DNA from 3 places in the Thioalkalivibrio sp. ARh3 genome. Region 1 is predicted to be linked to each of the others. Evidence: predicted binding sites of a transcription regulator. Region 1 holds the regulator's gene; each other region holds the start of a gene.

Region 1 (8,013 bases):
TCGCTGGGACTGGCGCTGGTGTTCGATCGTTTCCGCGGCCGCGATCTGCGACCCCTGGTGATGGTCTCCGTCATTCAGTTGCTGATCGCACCCCTGTTCGCGCTGGGCCTGGTCTGGTGGGTCGGGCTGGAGGGTGTGCCCGGGGTCGGTTCGGTGCTCGAGGCGGCGATGCCGGCGATGGTGCTGGGGCTCGTGTTCTGTGACCGCTTCCGGCTCGATACCGGCCTGTATGCGGCCGCGGTCACGCTGACGACGGCGTTGTCGCTGCTGACCCTCCCGCTGTGGTTCGCCATCGCCGGGTATCTGGTTCCGGGGGGCTGATAGCGCGCGGGTCGGCTCCGGCGGTCGCTTGCAGCGATCGGCTACAATGGGCGGGTGAAAAGACACCCCGCGCCACCCACCTTCGGTCCCGGCACCCGCTGATGCTCCTCCCCGTTGTCGCGGTCCTTGGCGGTCTGGTCCTGCTGACCTGGAGTGCCGACCGCTTCGTGTTCGGTGCCTCGGCGTTCGCGCGCAGCGTGGGGGTGAGCGCGCTGCTGGTCGGGCTGACGATCGTCGCCTTCGGGACCTCGGCGCCGGAGATCGTCGTGTCGGTCCTGGCGACCCTGCAGGGCAACCCAGGCCTCGCAGTGGGTAACGCAATCGGCTCGAATATCGCGAACATCGGGCTGGTGCTGGCGATGGCGGCGCTGGTGGCGCCGCTGGCGATTGGGCGCGGCCTGGTGCGCCGCGAGCTGCCGATCCTGATGGTGGTGAGTCTGGCGGTCCTGTTTCTGCTGCTGGATGGCGAGCTCGGCCGTCTGGAAGGCGGGATCCTGATTGCGGGGCTGCTGCTGGTGACCGCCTGGGTGATCCATATCGCGCGGCGCGCACAGGCGCTGGACCCGGCCGAGGCACCCGAGGAGGTTCGCGGCATGGTCGAGGCCATACCGGCGACCACCAGTACCGGCCGCGCGCTGGCCTGGCTGAGCCTTGGCCTGGCGCTGCTGATTGCCAGCAGCCAGCTAGTGGTCTGGGGTGCGGTGGGAATCGCGGAGCAGCTGGACATCAGTGACCTGGTGATCGGCCTGACCATCGTGGCGATCGGGACCAGCCTGCCGGAACTGGCGACTTCCCTGGTGGCGGCCTTCCGCCGCGAGGCGGGATTGGCGATCGGCAACGTGATCGGTTCCAATCTGTTCAACCTGCTGGCCGTGCTGGCAGTTCCCGCGCTGATCGCGCCGCTGGCGATCGAGCCCGAGGTGCTGGTACGCGACTACCCGGTCATGCTCGGCATGACCGCCGCGCTGTTCGTATTTGCCCTGGCGCGTGGCAGCCAGCTGCGGCGCTGGCAGGGGGGGCTTCTGCTCGCGGTGTTCGCGGGCTACCTTGTCCATCTCGGAATGACGGCAACCGCATGAATTTCAATCCTGATACCACCCGCAAGCTGGCCCTGGCGGTCCTGAACAACGAGGCCGAGGCCGTGCGGCGGCTGGCCGACCGCGTGGACGATGCGTTCCTGGAGGCCTGTCGCCACATCCTCGAGTGCCGCGGCCGGGTCGTGGTGACCGGCATGGGCAAGTCCGGCCATATCGGCTCCAAGCTGGCGGCGACCCTGGCCTCCACTGGGACGCCGGCGTTTTTCGTCCACCCCGGCGAGGCCAGCCACGGCGATCTCGGCATGATCACCCGCGACGACGTGGTGATCGCGCTGTCCAATTCCGGCGAGACCGACGAGCTGCTGACCATCCTGCCGCTGATCCGGCGGCTGGATGTACCGCTGATCGCGCTGACTGGCAATTCGGGGTCGCGCCTAGGGCAGGACGCCACCGTGCACCTGGATGTCTCGGTCGAGCGCGAGGCCTGCCCGCTGGGCCTGGCCCCGACCTCCAGCACCACGGCCGCACTGGCGATGAGCGATGCCCTTGCGATTGCGGTGCTGGATGCGCGCGGCTTCACCGCGGACGATTTTGCCCGTTCGCATCCCGGTGGCCGACTGGGGCGGCGCCTGCTGGTGCATGTCGCGGACATCATGCACACGGGTGATGCGATCCCCCGCGTGGCGCCGGAGGCCCCGCTGAAGGACGCCCTGTTCGAGATTACACGCAAGGGGCTGGGGCTGGTGATCGTCGCCGATCCCGAGGCGCATATCCTGGGCGTGTTTACCGATGGCGACCTCCGGCGCACGCTGGATCGTGGCGAAAGTCTGGAGGCCCTGACCATCGGCCAAGTGATGACGCGGGGTGGGCATGCCGCCCGCCCGCAGTGGCTGGCGGTGGAGGCGCTGGAGACCATGGAGAGCAAGCGCATCAACGCGCTGCCGGTGGTGGATGACGACCAGCGACTGGTTGGCGTCTTGAACATGCACGACCTGCTGCGCGCGGGGGTGGCCTGATGGACCGTCACGACGAGACGCTGCGCCACCGCCAGGGGGCCGTGCGCCTGCTGATCCTGGATGTCGATGGCGTGCTGACCGATGGCAGCCTGTTCATGGGGGATGCCGGCGAGCAGTACAAGGCCTTTCACTCGCGCGACGGGCACGGCATCCGCCTGGCACTGGACGGGGGGCTGGAGGTCGCGATCCTGACCGGCCGCACCTCCGGGGTGGTCGAGCACCGCATGCGGGATCTCGGCGTGCAGCATCTGGTGCAGGGACGGCGCGACAAGGGGGCTGCACTGCACGAGTTGCTGGAGCAGACCGGGCATGCGCCCGAGGCGGCGGCCTTTGTGGGCGACGACATCGTCGATCTGCCGGCGATGCGCCGCGTGGGCCTTGGCATCGCGGTGGCGGATTCCCACCCGCTGGTAGTGCGGCATGCCGACTGGGTCACGCAGGCCCCTGGCGGGCGCGGCGCGGTGCGCGAGGTCTGCGAGGGCCTGCTGGCAGCCCAGGGGCGCCTGGAGGCACTGTTCGCGGAGTATGTTGACGGATGAAATGGGCGGCCGGACTGGCGGCGCTGATCCTGGTGCCGATGGCGGCGCTGGTGACCGGCGCTGCTGCCAGCGAGCATGAGCCGGAGGGCGAGGTGACGCTGGAGATCGAGGGCTTCACGCTGCACGCGACCGGCGAGGATGGCGAACTGAGCCACCGCCTGCGCGGAACGCGGCTGCGCGAGTTTGGCCGTGATGGACCGCAGCTGATCGACGACCCCGATCTGGATATCTTTGACGCCGGCGGTATCGAATGGCACTGGACCGCGCCCGAGGCGCTGCACCGGCCCATGGACGAGACCCTGGACCTGATCGGCCCCACGCGAGGGGTGCAGCCCGAGCGTGCCGAACGCGTGCGCACGGTGATCGAGTCCGCCGACGTGACGGTGGCGACCGACATCATGATCGCCACGTCCGATGCGTTCTCGACGCTTGATCAGCCCGGCTTTTTCCAGCGGGGCACGGGTCTGCGCGTGGACTCGCGAGGGGATACCATAGAGCTGTTCCATGACGTGTACACACTCTACAGCGAGTCAGGCGAGGAGGAAGCCGCTGATGACTGAACGTGGTGGGTCGCCGCTCGCTCGGCTCGCGTGGCCCGTGTTGATGGGAAGTGCCTTGCTGATGCTGATCTCGCCGGTCATCGCCCAGCAGCAGCCCCTCCCCGTGGAGATCACAGCGGATCACGCAGAGATGGACGACCGCCGGGGGGTGAGTACCTATACCGGCGATGTGGTGGTGGTCCGTGGGGACATGACGCTGGAGGCGGACAAGGTCTATGTGCGCAGCCGCGACCGGCGCCCCTACGAGATGGAGGCCCACGGCGAGCCCGCGCGGCTCGAGTCGCCGGATCCGGAGACGGGCGAGATGCGCATCGCCACCGCACTGCGGATTGATTACCTCCTGAACGAGGACCGGGTGATCCTGACCGATCAGGCGCATGTGGTCACGGCGGCCGAGGAGGCGCGTGGCAAGCGCATTGTCTACGACCTGGAGACCGACATCATCGAGGCCGAGCGGGGCGAGACCGATGACGAGCGTGTGCGGATCAGGATTCAGCCCCGCGAAGACGACGAATGACCGAGGTGGACTCCAGCATGTCAGCGGCGGCCGGCGGCCAACCGGCTCCAATGGCCGGGTATCTGGCCGGGCGCGAACTGACCAAGCGCTATGGCAAGCGTACAGTGCTGGATCGTGTCGATGTCGACCTGGCCCCGGGAGAGGTGGTGGGGCTGCTGGGCCCGAACGGGGCGGGCAAGACGACCTGTTTCTATAGCCTGGTGGGCCTGATCCGACCGAATCGTGGTCGTATTACGCTGGGTGACCGGGACATCACCCGGGCGCCGATTCACGCGCGGGCCCGGGCCGGGTTGGGCTACCTGCCGCAGGAGGCCTCGATCTTCCGGCGGCTGAGTGTGTGGGACAACCTGCAGGCGGTACTGGAGCTGCGGCGCGAGCTCGATCGCCACGAGCGTCGTCGCATCGGCGATGCCCTGATCGAGGAGTTCCAGCTGGAGACGGTGCGCCACAGCCCGGGGATTGCCCTGTCCGGGGGCGAGCGTCGCCGTGCGGAGATTGCCCGGGCGCTGGCCGGTGATCCGCGCTTTATCTGCCTGGACGAGCCGTTCGCCGGCGTGGACCCGATTTCCGTGGGCGACATCCAGGCCGTGATCGGGCACCTGGCTGAACGTGGAATCGGCGTGCTGATTTCCGATCACAATGTGCGCGAGACCCTGAGAATCTGCGACAGGGCCTATATTCTCAGTGAGGGTCGCATGCTGAGCGCGGGTACCCCGCAGGAACTGCTGGACGACCCCCAGGTGCGCCGGGTGTATCTTGGCGATAACTTTCGGCTGTGAACCGCCTTGGTGCACATGGACCTACGACTCCTTTTAAGATGATTCTGATGGTCACCTTGGACCTGAAACCGCGATGCTGAAGCCCGGGCTCAATCTGCAGCTGGGGCAGACGTTGACGATGACCCCGCAGCTGCAACAGGCCATCCGCCTGCTGCAGCTTTCCACGCTGGAGTTGCAGGCGGAGATCCAGCAGGCGCTGGAAAGCAACCCCATGCTCGAGCAGGTGGAAGACGAGGGCGAGGAAGCCCCGACCGAGCGTCCGGAGGAAGGGGGCGAGTTGGTCGAGGGGGATCGCATGCAGGCCGACACGGCCGGCGATGACGTGATCCCCGAGGAGCTGAGTACCGACAGCCGCTGGGACGACATCTACGAGCCCGCCCCGAGTCCGCGCGGCCTGGACGACCGCGATCCGCTGGAGAATACCTCCGACGGCGAGGACGAGGGCCTGCAGGACCACTTGCTCTGGCAGTTGCATCTGAGCCACCTGACCCCGCGCGACCAGCGGATCGGCGCGGCGTTGATCGACGCGATCACTCCGGATGGTTATCTGGACGGTGAGCTCGAGGCGCTGGCGGAGATGATCAGTCAGGGCGAAGACGAACCCGTGGGGGTCGACGAGGTCGAGGCGGTACTGCACTGGATTCAGCAGTGCGATCCCCTGGGCGTAGGCGCGCGGGACCTGCGCGAGTGCCTGGAGATCCAGTTGGGCCATCTGGCGCCGGATGCCCCGGCGCGCGACGCGGCTCGAGCCATCCTGGAAAATGGCATGGAGAGCCTGGCCAAGCGGGACTACCGGGCCCTGCAGCGTCAGTCCGGGGTGCGCGACCCGGACGAGCTGGCGCGGGCGCTGGACCTGATCCGCACCCTCAACCCGCGTCCGGGTGCCCAGATCAGCGAGCCCAGTTCGGAATACGTCGTGCCGGATGTCTACGTCCGCCATGACCGCGATGGCTGGCGTGTGGACCTGAATCCGGAGATTGCGCCGCGCATTCGCATCAACGATCTCTATGCGGGTATGGTGCGGCAGGTCTCCGATGCCCGTGACAGCGCGTTCATGCGCGATCAGTTGCAGGAGGCACGCTGGTTCCTGAAGAGCCTGCACAGTCGTAACGACACCCTCCTGCGAGTGGCCCAGGCCATCGTGGAACGACAGCAGGGCTTTCTGGAGCATGGAGAGGTCGCGATGCAGCCGTTGATCCTGCGCGACATCGCCGAGGCCCTGGAGATGCACGAATCGACCATCTCGCGGGTGACCACGCAGAAATATATGCATACCCCGCGCGGGGTATTTGAGTTCAAGTACTTCTTTTCCAGTCATGTTGGCACCGCCGATGGCGGCGAATGCTCGGCGACCGCAATCCGTGCCATGATTCGGGAATTGATCGGTGACGAAACGCCGAACAAGCCTCTAAGCGACGCAAAACTGGCCCAGATCCTGTCGGATCGGGGCATCAATGTGGCCCGACGCACCGTGGCCAAGTACCGCGAGGCCATGCATATCCCGTCTTCCAGCGAACGCCGGCAGATGGCGAGCATGCCGAGTGGAAACAAGCAAAAAGGAGCCTGACCATGCAGATCAACCTGACCGGCCATCATGTGGATATCACCGACGCCCTGCGCGACTACGTGAACGAAAAGTTCGCGAAGCTGGAGCGTCACTTCGACAAGGTGATCGACGTGCACGTGGTGCTGACCCACGAGAAGAACCAGAACCTGCACAACAAGGCGGAGGCAAACCTCCAGGTCAGCGGCAATCACATTCATGCCGAAGCCAGTCACGAGGACATGTACGCCGCGATTGACGGCCTGATCGACAAGGTGGATCGTCAGTTGATCAAGCACAAGGAAAAGGTCAAGGACCACCACCGTGCCGAGGGTGCCCAGCGCAACCGCGAGCAGGCCCTGTAGCGTAATGACCGTTGCCGAGCTGATCACCCGCGACCGTATTCGCCTGGAGCCCGAGTGTTCCAGTCAGAAGCGGGCGCTCGAGACCCTGGGCGAGTTGCTGGCTGTCGGCGGCGAGGAATCCGCCGGCCCGGCCAGTGGGGCCATCTTCGAGGCCCTGTCTGCCCGCGAGAAGCTTGGCTCCACCGGTCTGGGACACGGCGTGGCCATCCCCCATGGGCGTCTGGCCGAGCTCGATGCCCCCCGGGTCGCAGTCCTGCGACTGGATCAGGGCGTCGATTTCGACGCCATGGATCACGAGCCGGTGGACATCCTGATCGCGCTGCTGGTGCCCGAGGCGGCGACCAGCGAGCACCTGGATCTTCTGGCGCAGCTGGCTCGCGGACTTTCTCAGCCCGACAATATCGCTTCCCTGCGGCGAGCCGGTGACGCGGAGGTCATGGAGCGTGAACTGACCCGGGCCTTCGGCGACGCCTGAACATGGGGCGCCCCACCGTGTCTGTTCTGTCCCGACAGCTGACGCAACCTCTTCCGGAGGTTCACGGATGAACGAGGCACTGGGGGAGGGCGGCATCGCGCGCGATATCACTGTTGAGGCCCTGATCCAGGCGATGGGCAATCGTCTGGATCTGCGCTATGTGCACGGCGAGCAGGCCGCTCCCGACCGCAATCTGGTCGGCGGTGATGGCGACGACCTGCCCCTGGCCGGACACCTCAACCTGATAAGGCCGAACCGCATCCAGGTCATCGGCGATTTCGAGGCGCGCTATATCGCGCGGCTGAGCGATGCACAACGCGAGCAGCTGATCCTGGAGATGGCTCGTACGGGCACGACCGCGGTGATCTTCGCCGAGGATACCTGCCCGTTCTCGGAGATGCCCCATGTCCCCGAGGAGCAATTGCCGCTGATCCTGTGCTCCTCTACCAGCAGTCACGAGATCATTTCCCTGTTGCGCTACTTCCTGCAGCAGCGGCTGGCCCATTTCGAGGTGCGCCATGGCGTGTTCATGGAGATCCTGGGGATCGGCGTGCTGATCAGCGGGGCCTCCAGCGTGGGCAAGAGCGAGGTGGCGCTGGAACTGATTTCGCGTGGGCACCGGCTGATTGCCGACGACGCACCGGAGTTCGCCCGCATTGCCCCGGATATCGTGCGCGGACACTGCCCGGCCCTGTTGCAGGACCTGCTCGAGGTGCGCGGGCTGGGGGTGCTGAACGTCCGAGCCATGTACGGGGACTCCGCGATCAAGGGCGGCAAGTACCTGCGGCTGATCATTGACCTGCGCGACCACAGCGAGCCCTCGCCGGTGCCGGACGATCGCCTGAACGGCCGCCGCGGGGA
Region 2 (8,013 bases), 520 kb from region 1:
GAACGGCGTTCCTCCAGTTCGGACAGGATGCGCCGTGCGGCGACCACATCCGGGTGATCGTCGGTGTATCGATGCCGCATGGAATCGATGTTTTCCTGCAGGTCGTTAATCCGCCGGTCCAGCTCCGGGTTGCGGTACTGCGCCCTCACCGTGCCTCCGCCCGTTCGGCTTTCCTCGGCGTGGCGCTGCAGGGTGGCCAGACGGCTGTGGGCCTCGCGCAGCTGCAGTTCTGTCTGGGCCACCTGTTCGCGGGCGCGTTCCAGGCGCGAGTAGAAGTTGCCGTCACCACTGATGAAGCGTGCATTTTGCCGCTTGAAATCCTCGATCTCGGCTTCCTTGCTTTGCAGCTGACGTTCGTAGGTCTCGATCTGACGCTCGATGAATCGCTGCGAGACGCTCAGATCCAGGCGCGAGTCGCCCAGTCCGCGCTCCATGAACAGGTTTACCGTCTCGCGGACCACGCGCTCGGCGATCTCGGGATTGCTGTGTCGAAACTGCACGGTGTAGATGTTCTCGCGACGCTCGCTGTCCAGAGACAACCGGCTGCGCAGCAGGTTGACCTGCGTGTCGAGGTCGGACCCCCCCATGTACACGTCCAGATCGCTTTGCCGGGCGATGGTTTCCAGGTTGTCGCGGCTGAGCAGGGTGCGGGTGACCATCCGCAATCGCTCTTCTGTGTCCGGACGAACCGTCATCCCGCGAAGCAGGGGGTTCAGAACGGACTGGGTGTTCACGAAGACCTGGGCATTGGCCTGATACGTATCCGGCAGGCTCTGGATGTAGGCCCATCCGCCCAGGAACACAATCCAGGCGACCGGCAGAATCCACCAGCGCCGGCGCCAGGTGGCCCGCGCCCGCTGAACAAAATCCTGAACAATCTTTTCCATGCCTTGCGGTCCCCCTGTTGCACCCATTGACGCTCAATTGGCACCTGCTGGGTTTTCAAACGGAGTAATAATTGACCGGGAAAAGGGATCCCCGGAAAGCCATCTGATGGCTTGCCTGGGCCCCTCCCGGGAGATGCCTAGGGCTATTGAAGATGGTTTGTTTCGCCGTGTCTACCTATGTCGAGAATGTTTACACCTCGAAAGATTTCGTTACTTATTTTTCTAATAAATTTTCGCAGCCTTATAACGGATCAGGGGTTTACGTTAACTGGTACACAGTTTGCTGGGGTTTGTTCGATTAGGCTCGAAAACCGGCCGGGGGGCGGATCGGCTGGTTGGGAGGGATTCTCAAATGCACGACGATCTGGGCCAGAAGAGCCTCGCGCAAAACCTGGCGGAGTTCTGGCATCCCGCCATGCTCCGGCGGAGCTGGAGCGAACGGCTCGACTTGATGAGCGACATCTACCGTCAGCTGCACCGGTTTAGTGTGAGTGACCAGGAATACGAGAGGTGGGCCGGTCAGCTGGTTGCGGCTGTCATTGAACGACTGGGGGAACCCCCGATCACGGACCCTCACCAGGCGGACCTCTATGCCTGTTCGCCGGACCCGCGGCACTGGTCTGCCGCCTTTGCCTGGCGATACGGCGGGCAGAAGTCCTCTGGCAGGCCCGACCAGCGTTGCTGGCCGCGGTACGCAGTCAACCTGCTGACCGAGATCGGCATACGGGATGAGTGGCGCAAGTGCCGCCTGATCGACCTGTCGAGAGGTGGCGCGCGGATTGCGCTGATCGGGCAGCACCCGTATCTGCCCCCCGAGACCACCTTGCAACTGGTTCTTCCGACCGCCGGGACCTTCGATTCCGTTGTGGTATCCGATCGCCGGGTGGGCCTGGGTCTTCGTTTTCTGAGGCGCAATCCCTCGGGGCAACGCATCAACACAACGGCCTGAAACGGTGCCCCGGCCGAACCCCTTTCTGAAACGTGCAATGGAGGACGAACTCTTGTCTACGCATGCTGACGTTGAGCCTGGATACCCAGGACCGGATCACTGTGCCCCGGGCGCGGCTCTCCCGTCCTATCAGGTTTACCTCGCCACGGGCGCGCGGGCGCGTCACATTCACTATCGCATGCGCTATGCGGTGTACTGCCTGGAAACCGGCTTCGAAGCAGCCGAGCATTACCCGGAAGGCTTTGAACGCGATCTCTATGACGAGCACGCCGCTCATTTTCTGGTGCGTCTGGGAGGGCTTTACGCCGGAGGGCGATGGGTGGGCGCCATGCGTCTGATCCGTCCGGATCGGACACCCCTCCCCACGATCGCCACCGGGCAGTTGTTTCCGGGTGCCTTTGCCAAGGCGCGGGACGAGCCGCCGCGAGTGCTGGAGGTCTCCCGTCTGATTGCCCGCGGCGCCCCGGAGCGTGGCTCGCCGCGCCTGCTGTATCACCTTTGTCAGGCTGCCCAGGCCTACGCCCAGAATCATGGCTATGAGTTCCTGCTGTTCATGATTCGGCCGGCGCTTGCGCGCCTGCTTCAGCGCCACCACATCCCCATCGAGTTGTGTGGGGAGGCCTGCGAGCATCGGGGGTTGAGGCTGCCGTTTCGGGCGCCCACCGCCGAATCGGGCGCGGCCCTGTCCGCCTGGCGCCGTCGCCTGGGGCTGGGCGAGACGCCCGTTCGTGCCCCCTACGTGGAGTTTGCCGGGAATCCGCCCTTTCCTTACCGCACGAAACTCGGCTACAAGCCTTGCTGGCGCAGGCGTTCGTATCAGGCCCCGGGGGCTTTGGAAGTGCCCTGTGCAGGATGACCCGCTCATCTCCGCCTTCTGCCGCTACTTTGACCTGATCAGGCCAAATGAAGAGCAGATGGAGGCCGTTTATCGGCTACGCTATGAGGTCTACTGCCGCGAGTTCAAGTATGAATCCGGGGACAGCTGCCTTGGCGAGCGCGAGGTCGACGAGTATGACGCGCAGGCCACTCACTGCCTGCTGCAGCATGTGGTTAGCGGCACCAGTGCGGGCTGTGTACGAGTGGTGCATGTCGATGGCCGCCAGAAGATCCACGAACTACCGATGGAACGCCACTGCGAGAACTGTTTCTACGAGACGGACTATCGTCCGGACCGAATCGAGCGAGACCAGATCTGCGAGGTTTCCCGGCTGGCGGTCAATGGGCTGTTCCGTCGGCGCCTGGGCGAGTCGGTAACCCCCTTCGGGGACCTCCACCTGCTGAATGTACCGCTGGAGCAGGCGCGCACCTTCCCCTTGCTGGCGTTGAGCCTGTTCATGAGCGCGGTGGCGATGATGGAGATCCAGGGCCGGTCGCATGCCTTTGCGATGATGGAACCGTCGCTGGCGCGCATCCTGCGTCGCCATGGCCTGAAGGTGAAGCAGATCGGCACGCTGCAGAATTATCATGGCCGGCGCGCGCCGTTTCATATCAGTCTGCTTACGGCTCTGGCCGGGATTCACCGTTCACCATCGCTGAGCCAGTTGTATGCGCACTCCTATAGCAATCTCTCCGACTCTCACCCCTCCGACTCGCTCTGGGACGCTGTTGCCCGCGCGGTCTGATGCCTGAGTTCGACTATCACGCGGCGTTCCGGCGCACCCACGGCTGGATGACCTGGCCGGAGATGGAACGCCTGCGCGGCGCGCGCGTGGCGATCGCCGGTCTTGGCGGCGTTGGTGGGAGCCACCTGCTGACGCTCGCCCGTCTCGGGGTCGGGCGCTTTCATATCGCGGATTTCGATTGCTTCGAGCTGCACAACATGAACCGCCAGGCAGGGGCGGGCATGTCCCGTCTGGGCAGGCCCAAGGTCGAGGTCCTGCGCGAGATGGCCCTGGACATCAATCCGGAACTGGAGATCACCACATTCCCGGAGGGCGTGTATCAGCAGAATCTCGATGTCTTTCTGCAAGGCGTGGATCTCTATGTCGACGGGCTCGACTTCTTCGTGTTTCAGGTGCGCCGCGAGGTCTTTGCCGCGTGTGCGGAGCGCGGGATTCCGGCGATTACCGTGGCCCCGCTCGGGATGGGGGCGGCCTTGCTCAATTTCAGCCCGGGCGGGCTGTCGTTCGATGGCTACTTCGACCTGCGGGACGGGCTGCCCGACGAGGAACTCGCGCTGCGGTTCATGATGGGCCTGGCCCCCTCGATGATGCAGATGGGATACCTCGCAGACCCCGAGGCCGTCGACCTGGCGGCCCAGCATGGTCCGTCCACGGTGATGGCCTGCGAGCTGTGTGCCGGGGTCATGGGCACCGAGGCCCTGAAGATCCTGCTGGGGCGCGGGCGTGTCGTCTGGGCCCCGCACGGAGTCCACTTCGATGCCTACCGCCAGCGTCTCGTCCGCACCTGGCGCCCCGGCGGCAATCGCAACCCCCTGCAACGCCTGCTCCTGGCGATCGGCCGCCGCCGGATGGCGCGCCTTCGGGCGCAGGTCTAGAAAGCCTTTATCCAGTCGTTTTCGTTGCAGTATGCGCCCGGACAAAAAAACCCCTCGTCCGAAGACGAGGGGCCGGGACAGGTCTTCCGCCCAGGGGGGAGCAGAAGGCCCAACCACAAGGGCTGCTAGGCGTCGAGACCGGTCTCGCGGCGGCGGCGCATGGCGATAAAGCCGAGCATCACCAGTCCAGTTCCCAGCAGAAGCAGCATCGCGGGTTCGGGTACTTCTGCTTCGGACCACCGAGAGTCGGCCGAGCCGACGACCTCAAAGGTGGTGCGCTCGTCGACTTCCTCGAATCCCTCGATGAAGTCGAACTGACCCGTCACGCGGACGTTCATGTAGAACGGATCCGGATCGGTAAAGAACTGCCGGCCTTCGTCCGTGAGCATCCATTCGTTGAACAGCAGCGCAAAGCTGCCGATGTCGTCCGCACCCGGTTCGAAGCGACCATCGCCGCGGTCGAACATGTCGGACCAGCCGACGAGGATGTCGTCGTCCGTGCCGCCCAGGGCGACACCATCGGCCGCATCGCCCGTGTTGAACCCGAAGGTGGTATCCAGATTCGGGTCCAGATAGAGCGCGATCGAGCCGCTCGTGCCGGTGAACTGGCCCGCGTCCGCATCGTAGGTCCCCGAGGACTCGAATACCGCGTAGAGGCCGTAGAACAGATCGGCATCGTCCCCGCTGGAGCCCAGTCTGTTGCTTACCGACGTGCCTCCGAGGAAGTACTGACCCACGTTCCAGTAGGCCGACGCGTCGAACGAGCCGTCGGCATCGAGGGTCAGCAGCTCTTCGTACCCGCCGGTAATACGGTCGACCTGCTGCTCGCCTACCGCAATCGTAGACAGCTCGAGCTGCGAGTCATCGATAGTAAAGACGCCGGCGTGTGCGGTGCCCGCAAGCCCGAGACTGGCAACTGCCAGTACCGCACCCAGCGCTGTTTGCTTGAACCTTTCCATGTTGAAATCCTCCACCAGTTAGCATCAATTTGATTTGAATAACGGTTGCTTCCACTTCACTTGCTGGTCGTCCTTTCCTGCACGAGAAGTAAAGCAGGCTGCGTGCCATGGGCGGCAAGTGTCTGTAGATAGGGCGGTTTTTGTTTTTTTGATTGCCCCGCGCCGGGAGCGATGTAAAAAAATCGGACGCCGGGAAAAACGGCCCCTGATTTGAGGAGACGTCTCATGTCCAAACGTGCCAAGACCCGCGACGAGATCGCCGAGGCCTACAAGTCGCCACCGTGGTGGTACGACGCGCGGGGGTTTTTCATCCTCACCTTTGCCTACAACAGCACCCTGGGCGCGCAGATCCGGTTTTTTGGCCGCAACATGGGGGCCCGGCACCTGGAGATCGGCTGCGGCACGGGGACGCTGCTGGAGATGACGATCAAGTGGCGTCGCCGGCGCAAGCTGCCGGAGAGCGAGGTGGTCGGTGTGGATTACGCCGAGTCCATGCTGGCCGGGGCCCGCCATCGCTTCGCAAAGGACCAGAGCGTGACTGTCAAACATGCCGACGCCGCGGAGTTGCCGTTCGCTGATGGCGAGTTCGATACGGCCAACATCGCCAACTCGGTGCACTGCTTTCCGGATGTGGACGGTGCCATCCACGAGGCGTTTCGGGTGCTCAAGCCCGGGGGTACCCTGGCCGCGAACGTATTGCTGTATCCGCGCACGCCGCAGCCGCTCAAGGCCATCGCCGAGCGGATCAACCGCTGGGGGATGCGCAAGGGCATCCTGCATACACCGTACGAGGCCCGGGACATCCTGGGCCGGTTTACTCAGGCGGGATTCCTGGTAGTGGATTCCTCGATCTCGGGCAATTGCTACAACCTCCTGCTGCAAAGGCCGGAGGCCTCCCAAGGCCCTGTGGAGGCGGCCTCATCGTCGTCCGGGTGAACGGGCGGCCTGGGCTGACCCGGCCCGACCTGGCCGCAGGTTGGCTGTCGGCCAGGTCAGGTCGGAGGTGTATAACGCAGCGTCAGAGGGATTCGTGGAGCGACTGGGCCCGCTCGCGTTCCGGAAAGTCCTCGTGTGCCTCCAGCAGTTCTGTCAGCAGCGCGCGCGCCTGTTCGGTATCGCCACTGGCCTGGTAGGCCTGCGCCAGATGAAACCCGATATCGGGGGCCTGCGGGCTCATCCGGTATGCACGCTGCAAAGTCTCCAGGGCGCTTTCGGTATCGCCTCCCTCCAGCAGGACCACGCCCAGGGTGTCGAGAATCGCAGGCTGGTCCGGCGCCAGATCGACGGCCCGCTCGGCGTACTCGCGGGCGCGGGGATTGTCCGCCTCGCGTGCCAGCCACGCCGCGTTGTTCAGGGCAACGACATCGTTGGGCCGGTCTTCCAGCAGGGTTTCGTAGGTCTCCAGTGCCTCGGTCTCCTGCCCCGCGTTGATCTGCGCTGAACCGAGTACGTGCCGTGTGGCGCTATCGTCCGGGTGGTCCTGCAACCAGGCCTGCAACGTCCGGATCGCCGCCTCGGTCTGCCCGGCACGTTGTTGCACCTGGTATTTCTCCACCAGCCAGTCGCGTCGGGACTCGCGCTCGAGCGCGCGCTCGTAGCCATCGATCGCCTGTTCGAGCTGGCCGTCTTCGGCGTCGAACCAGGCCTGCTGTGCGATCACCTGCGTGGCCTCCGGGGCCCGCTCCGCGAGGGGCTCAAAGACCTGTCGCGCCTCGTCCACCTCGCCCGCCAGGCTCAGGTGCCGGGTCAGCACCATGCGCGCACTCATATGGCCGGAGTCGATCGACAGTGTCTCGCGCAGGGCCGCGACCGCCTGCTCGGTTTCACCCAGGGCGGCGAGATTGCGTGCCTGGCGGAAACGCAGCTCGGCGGCCTCGGGTCGCAGTACCGCCAGGTGCGCAAGGGTCTGCGCTGCGCCCTCGAAGTCCTGCTGGTGCTCCTGCAGGTCGACCAGCAGACCGAGCACCCGTGTGTCGTTGGGGTGATGCTCGCGCGCGTCCTCCAGAGTGGACCGGGCAGCAGTGTGATCGTCCTGCTGCGTCTGGGCGCGCGCCAGCATCAGGTGGGGCTCGATCCGGTCCGGGTGTTCATCGATCGCACCCTGCAGCCAGCGCGTGCCGGCCTCCATCTCGCCCTGCTGAAAGTGCAGCGTGGCCAGCCGAATCGCCGAGGTGGGGTGGCCGGGGCTGCGTTCCTGCAGGTCCTCGAGGATCTCGCGGGCTGTATCCAGGTTGCCCTGGCGCACTTCGAGCGAACTCAGGTTCAGTGCCAGGGTGCTGTTGTCCGGGTGGAGCGACAGGCCCTCCTGGTAGATCAGGCGTGCCTCGTGGGTCTCGCCCAGGCCCAGGAGGGCTGCACCCATCAGGTTGTAACCCTGCGGGTTTTCCGGATCCTTCTCGCGCAGGCGCTGGGTGGCCTCCAGGGCCTCGTCGTACTGGCCGTCACGGATATGCGCCAGCGCAAGCGAGTAGTCGGCCAGACGCACGTCGGTGCTTTCGACAGCAACCTGTTGCAGCAGGGCCATCCCCTGTTCGTGATCCCCGTGCCGTACCAGAGCGATTCCCAGCATTTCCTGCAGTTCCGGCCGATCCGCGCGGTTGGCCAGGGACTCGCGCAGGACCTCGATGCCGCTTTCGGTATCGCCCTCGCCGATATAGAGCGCGGCGAGCTGATCCCCCAGGGCCTCGACCAGGTCGGGTCGTTCGCTCAGCGCGTCGGCCA
Region 3 (8,013 bases), 430 kb from region 1:
CGCCCGAGATCGACCGCTGGGTGCGCGAGGCCCGCGCCTCCACCGGCGCGACCCTGGCCCCGGCCGACCGCTCCGGGCTGCGCGTGCTGCAGCAGTCACGTGATCGCGGCGAGATCATCGGCATCCTGCCGGATCAGAGCCCGAAGGGCGCCTCCGGTACGCATGCACCGTTCTTCGGCCACCCGGCGCTGACCATGACCCTGCTGCCGCGCCTGCTGCGCGGGCGCGACGACCATGTCGTGTTCTTGTTCGCCGAGCGCCTGCCGAAGGGGCGCGGGTTTCGCTATCACGAGATCGAGGCCGGGCCGGAGGTCGCGGACCGCGACTTCGCCCGAGCGGCCGCCGCGATCAACGCCCATGTGGAGGCCCTGGTCCGGCGCTGCCCGGAGCAGTACAACTGGGCCTACAAGCGTTTCCACCCGGCCCCCGAGGGCCAGCCCAGCCCTTATAGAAGCGCTGAATAAAGCCATCCTGGCTTTCGGAGCCGCGCGCGGCGCTGCAACGTTCTGTATGCCTTTGCACGGGCAAAGGGATTTGCAGCTTGTGTCGGAATCCTCCACCTGCGGTGGTCGATTCCGGCGGCACGTCCCTGTGCCGCCGGGAAACGCCGATAAATCGATGTTTCCCGGTCGCTGACACCCGGTCGGGTCGGATCCCGCGCACAAAAAAGCCGCCGGACCCGGAGGTCGCGGCGGCCAGTGCCTCTGGCCCCGAGGGGCCGGAAGCGGATGCCTTACAGGCTGTAGTACATGTCGAACTCGACCGGATGGGTGGTCATGCGCATGCGCGTGACCTCTTCCATCTTCAGGTCGATGTAGGCATCGATCATGTCGTCGGTGAACACGCCACCCTGGGTCAGGTATTCGCGATCCTGGTTCAGGGCTTCCAGCGCCTGGTCCAGCGAATGGCAGACCTGCGGGATGCCCTTTTCCTCTTCCGGCGGCAGATCGTAGAGGTTCTTGTCCATCGCGTCGCCCGGGTGGATCTTGTTCTGGATCCCGTCCAGGCCGGCCATCAGCATTGCGGCGAACGCCAGATAGGGGTTGGCGGTGGAGTCCGGGAAGCGCAGCTCGATGCGACGGGCCTTCGGGCTCATCACGAACGGGATGCGCAGCGACGCGGAGCGGTTGCGCGCGGAGTAGGCCAGCATCACCGGCGCCTCGAAGCCCGGCACCAGACGCTTGTAGCTGTTGGTGGACGGGTTGGTGAAGGCGTTCAGCGAGCGGGCGTGCTTGATGATACCGCCGATGTAGTACAGCGCGGTCTCGGACAGACCGCCGTACAGGTCCCCGGAGAACAGGTTCTTGCCGTCCTTGGACAGCGACTGGTGCACGTGCATGCCGGAGCCGTTGTCGCCGACGATCGGCTTGGGCATGAAGGTCGCGGTCTTGCCGTGCATGTGGGCCACGTTCTGCACCACGTACTTCAGTACCTGGACCTCGTCGGCCTTCTGGGTCAGCGTTGCGGGGCCGACACCGATCTCGCACTGGCCGGCGGTGGCCACCTCATGGTGATGCACCTCGGTGACCAGACCCATCTCGGTCAGCACTTCGCACATGGTGGAGCGGATGTCGTGCAGGCTGTCGACCGGCGGGACCGGGAAGTAGCCGCCCTTCACGCCCGGGCGGTGGCCGATGTTGCCGTCCTCGTAGACGCGTTCGGAGTTCCAGGAGGCCTCGGAGGAGTCCACGCGGCAGTAGGAGCCGGAGAGATCCGCGCCCCACTTCACGTCGTCGAACACGAAGAATTCGTTCTCCGGGCCGAACAGCGCGGTATCGGCGATGCCGGTGCTCTGCAGGTAGGCCTCGGCGCGGCGCGCCAGCGAGCGCGGGCAGCGGTCGTAGCCCTGCATGGTGGCCGGCTCGACCACGTCGCAGCGGATGTTCATGGTCATGTCTTCGAAGAACGGGTCGATGACCGCGGACTCCGCATCCGGCATCAGGATCATGTCGGACTCGTTGATGCCCTTCCAGCCGGAGATCGAGGAGCCGTCGAACATCTTGCCTTCTTCAAAGGCCTCTTCGTCGAGGTCATGAGCCGGAACGGTTACATGCTGTTCCTTGCCCTTGGAGTCGGTGAAGCGGAAGTCGATGAAACGGACCTCCTTTTCCTGGATCTGCTTCAGCACGTCGGCTGCGGACATGGGAGTCTCCTTGAGTTTGCACTTCGTCTTTTAGGGTTTGCCGCACCGAATCGGGGCCGGGCGACGTCGATGCGGTTCTATGCAGGCATCATGCCACTTCGCCCAAATGGCCCCGTGACGGTGGTCCGGCACATGTACGGGGAATACAGCGCCGGCCTCTGCACGGTATCCGTGCGGCTTTGGCACCACAGTAGTGCATCAGGGTATTTGTTGCACATCCGTGGTGCATGGGCGATAGAGGATCTTCACTTCACCCAGCCGGCCCTTCAGTCGAGGATGGCCCTGCAGCGTCTGTGACAGGGCCTCGGCACGCACGTTCAGCTCCGCGGGGGTGCATGCCCCTTCAAGGCGCAGTGTCAGGGTCAGATGGATACGGCCGCCCAGATAATGCAGGGACAGGTGCTCCAGCCGGTCCAGCTCCGGACTGTCCGCCCATGCCTCGCGGACCGCCTCGGCGATCTCCGGGCGCAGGGGCAGATTCGAGCTGCGGGCCTGTTCCTCGTCGTTCTCCGGGTCGACGTGAACGGTGAAATCACGCAGACGCTGGTGTCGCTGGGTGACGGTCCGGTGAACGGCATCGGCGATCCGGTGCCCCTCGGAAACCGAGATCATCGGGGCGACCTGTACATGTACGTCGGCGACCACGTCGCTGCCGTGACGTCGTGTACGCAGCATGTGCGCATCCTTTACGCCGGGTACCTCCATGATAGTGCGATGGATGCGCTCGACCTCTTCGGGGTCCAGTGCCGTGTCGATCAGTTCGGCCGCGCTGCGCACGATCAGCCGTCCGGCGATGTGCAGGATGAACAGGGCGACGATCAGCGCGGCCAGGGCGTCGGCCCACGGGAAGCCCGCGACCGCGGCTCCGACCCCGACCAGCACGAACAGCGACGAGATCGCATCCGTGCGGTGGTGCCAGGCATTGGCGTCCAGCATGCGCGAGCCGGTGCGCTTCGCGACCCGGTGGGTGTATTGATAGAGCCCCTCCTTGGCCACCAGCGTCAGCACGGCGAAGGCAAGGGCGGCAGGGGCCGGTCCGATCGCGGCCTCGGTGTCCACAAGCCGCTGCCCGGCGGCCCAGGCGATCCCGAGGCCGGCCAGGGCGAGGAATACGCCCACCACCACCGTGGCCAGGGTTTCGATCCGGCCATGTCCGTAGGGGTGATCATGATCCGGCGAGGCTGCGGCCTTGCCGGCGGCAAACAGCACTACCCCGTCGGTGATCAGGTCCGACAGGGTGTGGACGCCGTCCGCAATCAGTGCCTGCGAGTTCAGCAGCCATCCGCTAAGCAGCTGTGCCAGGGCGAGGAAGGCGTTGACTACCGCACCCACAACGGTCACCCGGCGAGTGGCTCTGTAGCGCCGGCCGTTTTCTGGCGTGACTGCGGTTTCGGAGTTGGCGCGGGGATCGCTCAGGGCGGCTCTCCCGAAGGTAATCCAGACCCCAGTATGGGCGTGCTTCCGCCACATGCAAGACGCTTGCACTGCCGCCGGCGGTGGCCGCAGCCGGAGCCCGGCCGATATACTGTCCGCTTTGCCCTGACCCGGGATCCCGCATGGCGCACGAACGCACCCCGTCCAGCAGCAGCCCCACCTTCCAGGACCTGATCCGGCGTCTGCAGGATTACTGGAACGACCACGGCTGCGTGGTCCTGCAGCCCTACGACATGGAGATGGGGGCCGGCACGTTCCACCCGGCGACCTTCCTGCGTTCGATCGGGCCGGAGCCGTGGCGCGCGGCCTACGTGCAGCCCAGCCGCCGCCCCACCGACGGGCGCTATGGCGACAACCCCAACCGCCTGCAGCACTACTACCAGTTCCAGGTGCTGCTGAAGCCGTCGCCGCCGGACATCCAGGACCTCTACCTGGGCTCCCTGGAGGCGCTGGGCTTCGACACGCTCACCCATGATGTGCGCTTCGTCGAGGACAACTGGGAGTCGCCGACCCTTGGCGCCTGGGGTCTGGGATGGGAGGTCTGGCTGAACGGCATGGAGGTCACCCAGTTCACCTACTTCCAGCAGGTCGGCGGGCTGGACTGCCACCCGGTCTCCGGCGAGATCACCTACGGGCTGGAACGCCTGGCGATGTACCTGCAGGGGGTGGAAAGCGTATTCGACCTGGTGTGGACCGTCGGGCCCGACGGCCGCCCGGTGACTTATGGCGACGTCTATCACCAGAACGAGGTGGAGCAGTCCACCTACAACTTCGAGCACGCCGACCGCGATGCCCTGTTCGCCGCCTTCGATCAGCACGCAAACGAGAGCGACCGCATGATCGAGCTGGGCCTGCCGCTGCCGGCCTACGAACAGATGCTGCGCGCCTCGCACAGCTTCAATCTGCTGGATGCGCGCGGCGCCATCTCGGTCACCGAGCGCCAGCGCTACATCCTGCGCGTGCGCGAGCTGTCGCGAAACGTCGCGCAGAAGTACTACGACTCGCGCGAGGCCCTGGGCTTCCCGCTGTGCGCCGACGACGACTCGAGCAAGCCCGACGCCGCCTGAACCCTATTTTCCGGATCGCGCGCCCTTGCGCGCGGTCGTGATGGACCCGACACGGACCCGACATGGCTGAAGCCCGCGAACTCCTGATCGAACTGGGCACCGAGGAGCTGCCCCCCACCGCCCTGTCCCGGCTGCGTGACGCCCTGGCCGACGGCCTGGCCACCCGGCTGCGCGAGGCCGGGCTGGAACCGGGCGCGCCCGAGACCTTCGCCACCCCGCGCCGGCTGGCCGTGCTGTTCCCGGACGTCCCGGGGCAGCAGCCGGACCAGTTGCAGGAGCGTCGCGGCCCGGCCGTGGCCGCCGCCTTCGATGACGCCGGCGAGCCGACCAAGGCGGTGCTGGGCTTTGCCCGCTCCTGCGGCGTGGAGGTCGAGCGCCTGGAGCGCGAGACCACCGACAAGGGCGAATACCTGGTCTTCCGCCAGATGCAGCCGGGCCGTGCCCTCGGCGAGCTGCTGCCGGAGATGCTGGAAGCCGCGCTGGAAGCCCTGCCCACGCCCAAGCGCATGCGCTGGGGCAGCAGCCGCACCGAGTTCGTGCGTCCTGCGCACTGGCTGGTCGTCCTGCACGGGACCGAGGTGCTGGAGATGACGGTGCTGGAACAGACCGCCGGGCGGGCCACGCATGGCCACCGCTTCCATCAGCCCGGCGCGCTGGAGCTGAAGCGCGGGAGCGACTATGCCGAGCGGTTGCGCAGCCCCGGCTTTGTCGAGCCGTCGTTCGAGGCGCGGCGCGAGAACATCCTGGCCCAGGTGCATGAACAGGCCAAGGCCCTGGGCGGGCGCGCGCTGGTCGATGCCGACCTGCTGGACGAGGTGACCGCACTGGTGGAGTGGCCGGTCGCCCTGACCGGCGGCTTCGACCCGCGTTTCCTGGATGTCCCGCAGGAGGCGCTGATCTCCACCATGCAGGACCACCAGAAATACTTCCCGGTGGTCGACGAGGCCGGGCGCATGCAGCCGCACTTCATCGTGATCAGCAACATCGAGTCGCGCGACCCGCACGCGGTGCGCGACGGCAACGAGCGCGTGCTGCGTCCGCGCTTCGCCGATGCCGAGTTCTTCTGGCAGCAGGACCGAAAGAAGCGCCTGGAGGAACGGCTGGACGCGCTGGACTCGGTGGTGTTCGAGAAGCGCCTGGGCACGCTGCGCGACAAGTCCGTGCGACTGGAGGCCCTGATGCAGCGCCTGGCCGGCCTGATGGGGCTGGATGCCGGTTTCGCCGCGCGCGCCGCGCGCCTGGCCAAGTGCGATCTGGTGACCCAGATGGTGTTCGAGTTCACCGAGCTGCAGGGCACGATGGGCCGCTACTACGCCCTGCACGACCGCGAGGACGAAGCGGTTGCGGCCGCGATCGAACAGCACTACTGGCCACGTCAGTCCGGCTCCGAGCTGCCGGATGTCCCGCTGGCCCAGGCCCTGGCGCTCGCGGATCGGCTGGATACGCTGGTCGGGATCTTCGCGATCGGCAAGCAACCCACCGGCACCAAGGACCCGTTCGCCCTGCGCCGCGCCGCGCTGGGGCTGGTGCGCATCCTGGTCGAGCGCGAACTTCCGCTGGCACTGACTCCGCTGTTGCAGGCCGCCGCCGAGCCGATCCGCGAGCGCGTGCCGGAGGCCGACCAGGCGGTGGAACCGGTACGTGAGTACATCCTGGAGCGCCTGCGTGGCTACCTGCTGGAGCAGGGACAGGCGCACGAGACCATCGAGGCGGTGGCCGCGGTCACGCCTGATACGCCGCTGGATTTCGTCCGCCGCGTGCGCGCGGTCAGCCTGTTCCGCGAGCGTCCCGAGGCCGAGGCCCTGGCCGCGGCGAACAAGCGCATCCACAACCTGCTGCGCAAGGCCGGCGAGGAGGCCGAGGCTGACCTCGACCCCGAGGCCCTGGCGCTGGGCGAGGAGCGGAGCCTCTACCAGGGCCTGCAGGCAGTGCGTCCCGGTGTCGAGCAGGCCGTGGCCGATGGCGACTACCTGCACGCCCTGGGCGAGCTGGCGGGCCTGCGTGATCGCGTCGATACCTTCTTCGACCAGGTGATGGTGATGGCCGAGGATGCCGCCGAGCGGCGCAACCGCCTGGCCCTGCTGCGCGAGCTGCGCCGCGCGTTCGAGACCGTGGCCGACATCGGCCGCCTGGCCACGGGATAGCACCGCCGCATGCTCCCCCTGATCCGTGGCCTGCTGTTCCAGGTGGGGTTCATCGGCTCCACGCTGGTGTTCGGCCTGCTGGTCCCGCCGCTGATCTGGCCACTTTCGCGCCCGGCGCGCTACCGCGTCCTGACCCAGTGGGGGCGCTTCAACGTCTGGTGGCTGCGCATCACCTGCGGCGTGGACTACCGGGTGCGCGGCGCCGAGCACATCGACCCCTCGCGGCCGCATGTGGTGCTGTCCAAGCACCAGTCCGCCTGGGAGACGGTCGCCTTTGTGGCGATCTTTCCAATGCAGACCTGGGTGCTCAAGCGCGAGCTGATGCGCATCCCCCTGTTCGGCTGGACGCTGTCGATGCTGGACCCGGTCCCGATCGACCGCGAGGCCGGGCGCCAGGCCCTGGAGAACCTGGTCGCGGAGGGCCAGCAGCGCCTGGACCAGGGCCGCTGGGTGATCGTCTTCCCCGAGGGGACGCGCGTGGCACCGGGCGAGCACGGGCGCTACCGTCAGGGCGGCGCAATACTGGCGGCACGCACCGGCTACCCGGTGCTGCCGGTGGCGCTGAACAGCGGTAGCTTCTGGCCGAAAAAGGGCCTCCGGCGCTACCCCGGCACCATCGAGGTGGTGGTCGGCCCGCCGATCGAGACCGCCGGGCGCAAGCCCGTCGAGGTACTAAGCGAAGCCGAAGAATGGATCGAGACCACCATGGCCGAGATCGAGCCGCGTCCCGCGAAATCGCCGTCGGAGGAGCCGCATGGGCAGTGAACCCCTGATCAGCGCCCCGCTGGTCGAGCTGCGTGACCGCAGCATCTACCGCGTGGGTGCCTCGGACCCGGCCGTCTGGCTGATCGACGACCGCGAGCTGGGGGGTGTGCTGGTCAATGCCCCGGCCTACTCCGAGCCCTTGCTGGAGGCGATTCGGGCGCTCACGAAGCCCGCCTACCTGTTCCTGCCCAGCCGCCTTGGGGTGCGGGACCTGGGGGCCTGGAGGGCGGCCGGGCTGGAGACCCTCGCGTTCGAGGCCGAGGCCCCGGCGATCCGCGCCGCCGGCGGCGAGATCGACATCGCCTTCAACCGCAAGCAGCGGCTGTCGCGCACCATCGATTTCCTGCCGATGGCCGGGGTGACCGAGGGTACCTGCGCCCTGCGCCTGAAGAACCTGCCGGGTGTCGTGTTCTTTGGTCCCGCGCTGGCGCCGGGGGCGGATGGCTGGCCCACGCTGACC

The links. Region 1 encodes sigma-54, which starts transcription at its own class of promoters, with help from an activator protein. Its sites were predicted from a motif close to TGGCANGNTNCNTGCTT; they were not measured.
Region 2: the regulator sigma-54 is predicted to act here: its motif matches at 5,384-5,400, upstream of pepA (flocculation-associated PEP-CTERM protein PepA).
Region 3: the regulator sigma-54 is predicted to act here: its motif matches at 2,223-2,239, upstream of glnA (glutamate--ammonia ligase).

Annotation. Positions count from the first base shown of each region.
Region 1 covers NZ_KB897947.1:2,900-10,912, reverse strand. Annotated here, with positions in the region: gene C995_RS0100075 (AEC family transporter) at 1-321, shown strand, start outside; gene C995_RS0100070 (calcium/sodium antiporter) at 423-1,400, shown strand; gene C995_RS0100065 (KpsF/GutQ family sugar-phosphate isomerase) at 1,397-2,374, shown strand; gene kdsC (3-deoxy-manno-octulosonate-8-phosphatase KdsC) at 2,374-2,913, shown strand; gene lptC (LPS export ABC transporter periplasmic protein LptC) at 2,910-3,473, shown strand; gene lptA (lipopolysaccharide transport periplasmic protein LptA) at 3,466-3,990, shown strand; gene lptB (LPS export ABC transporter ATP-binding protein) at 4,008-4,769, shown strand; gene C995_RS0100040 (RNA polymerase factor sigma-54) at 4,843-6,336, shown strand; gene hpf (ribosome hibernation-promoting factor, HPF/YfiA family) at 6,339-6,677, shown strand; gene C995_RS0100030 (PTS sugar transporter subunit IIA) at 6,682-7,152, shown strand; gene hprK (HPr(Ser) kinase/phosphatase) at 7,220-8,013, shown strand, end outside.
Region 2 covers NZ_KB897947.1:518,585-526,597, forward strand. Annotated here, with positions in the region: gene C995_RS0102370 (XrtA system polysaccharide chain length determinant) at 1-887, opposite strand, end outside; gene C995_RS0102375 (PilZ domain-containing protein) at 1,240-1,836, shown strand; gene C995_RS0102380 (acyl-homoserine-lactone synthase) at 1,874-2,692, shown strand; gene C995_RS0102385 (PEP-CTERM/exosortase system-associated acyltransferase) at 2,682-3,458, shown strand; gene C995_RS0102390 (ThiF family adenylyltransferase) at 3,458-4,333, shown strand; gene pepA (flocculation-associated PEP-CTERM protein PepA) at 4,459-5,292, opposite strand; gene C995_RS0102400 (class I SAM-dependent methyltransferase) at 5,518-6,228, shown strand; gene prsT (XrtA/PEP-CTERM system TPR-repeat protein PrsT) at 6,311-8,013, opposite strand, start outside.
Region 3 covers NZ_KB897947.1:430,231-438,243, forward strand. Annotated here, with positions in the region: gene C995_RS0102015 (lysophospholipid acyltransferase family protein) at 1-464, shown strand, start outside; gene glnA (glutamate--ammonia ligase) at 734-2,143, opposite strand; gene C995_RS0102025 (cation diffusion facilitator family transporter) at 2,342-3,613, opposite strand; gene glyQ (glycine--tRNA ligase subunit alpha) at 3,700-4,644, shown strand; gene glyS (glycine--tRNA ligase subunit beta) at 4,707-6,788, shown strand; gene C995_RS0102040 (1-acyl-sn-glycerol-3-phosphate acyltransferase) at 6,798-7,553, shown strand; gene C995_RS0102045 (hypothetical protein) at 7,543-8,013, shown strand, end outside.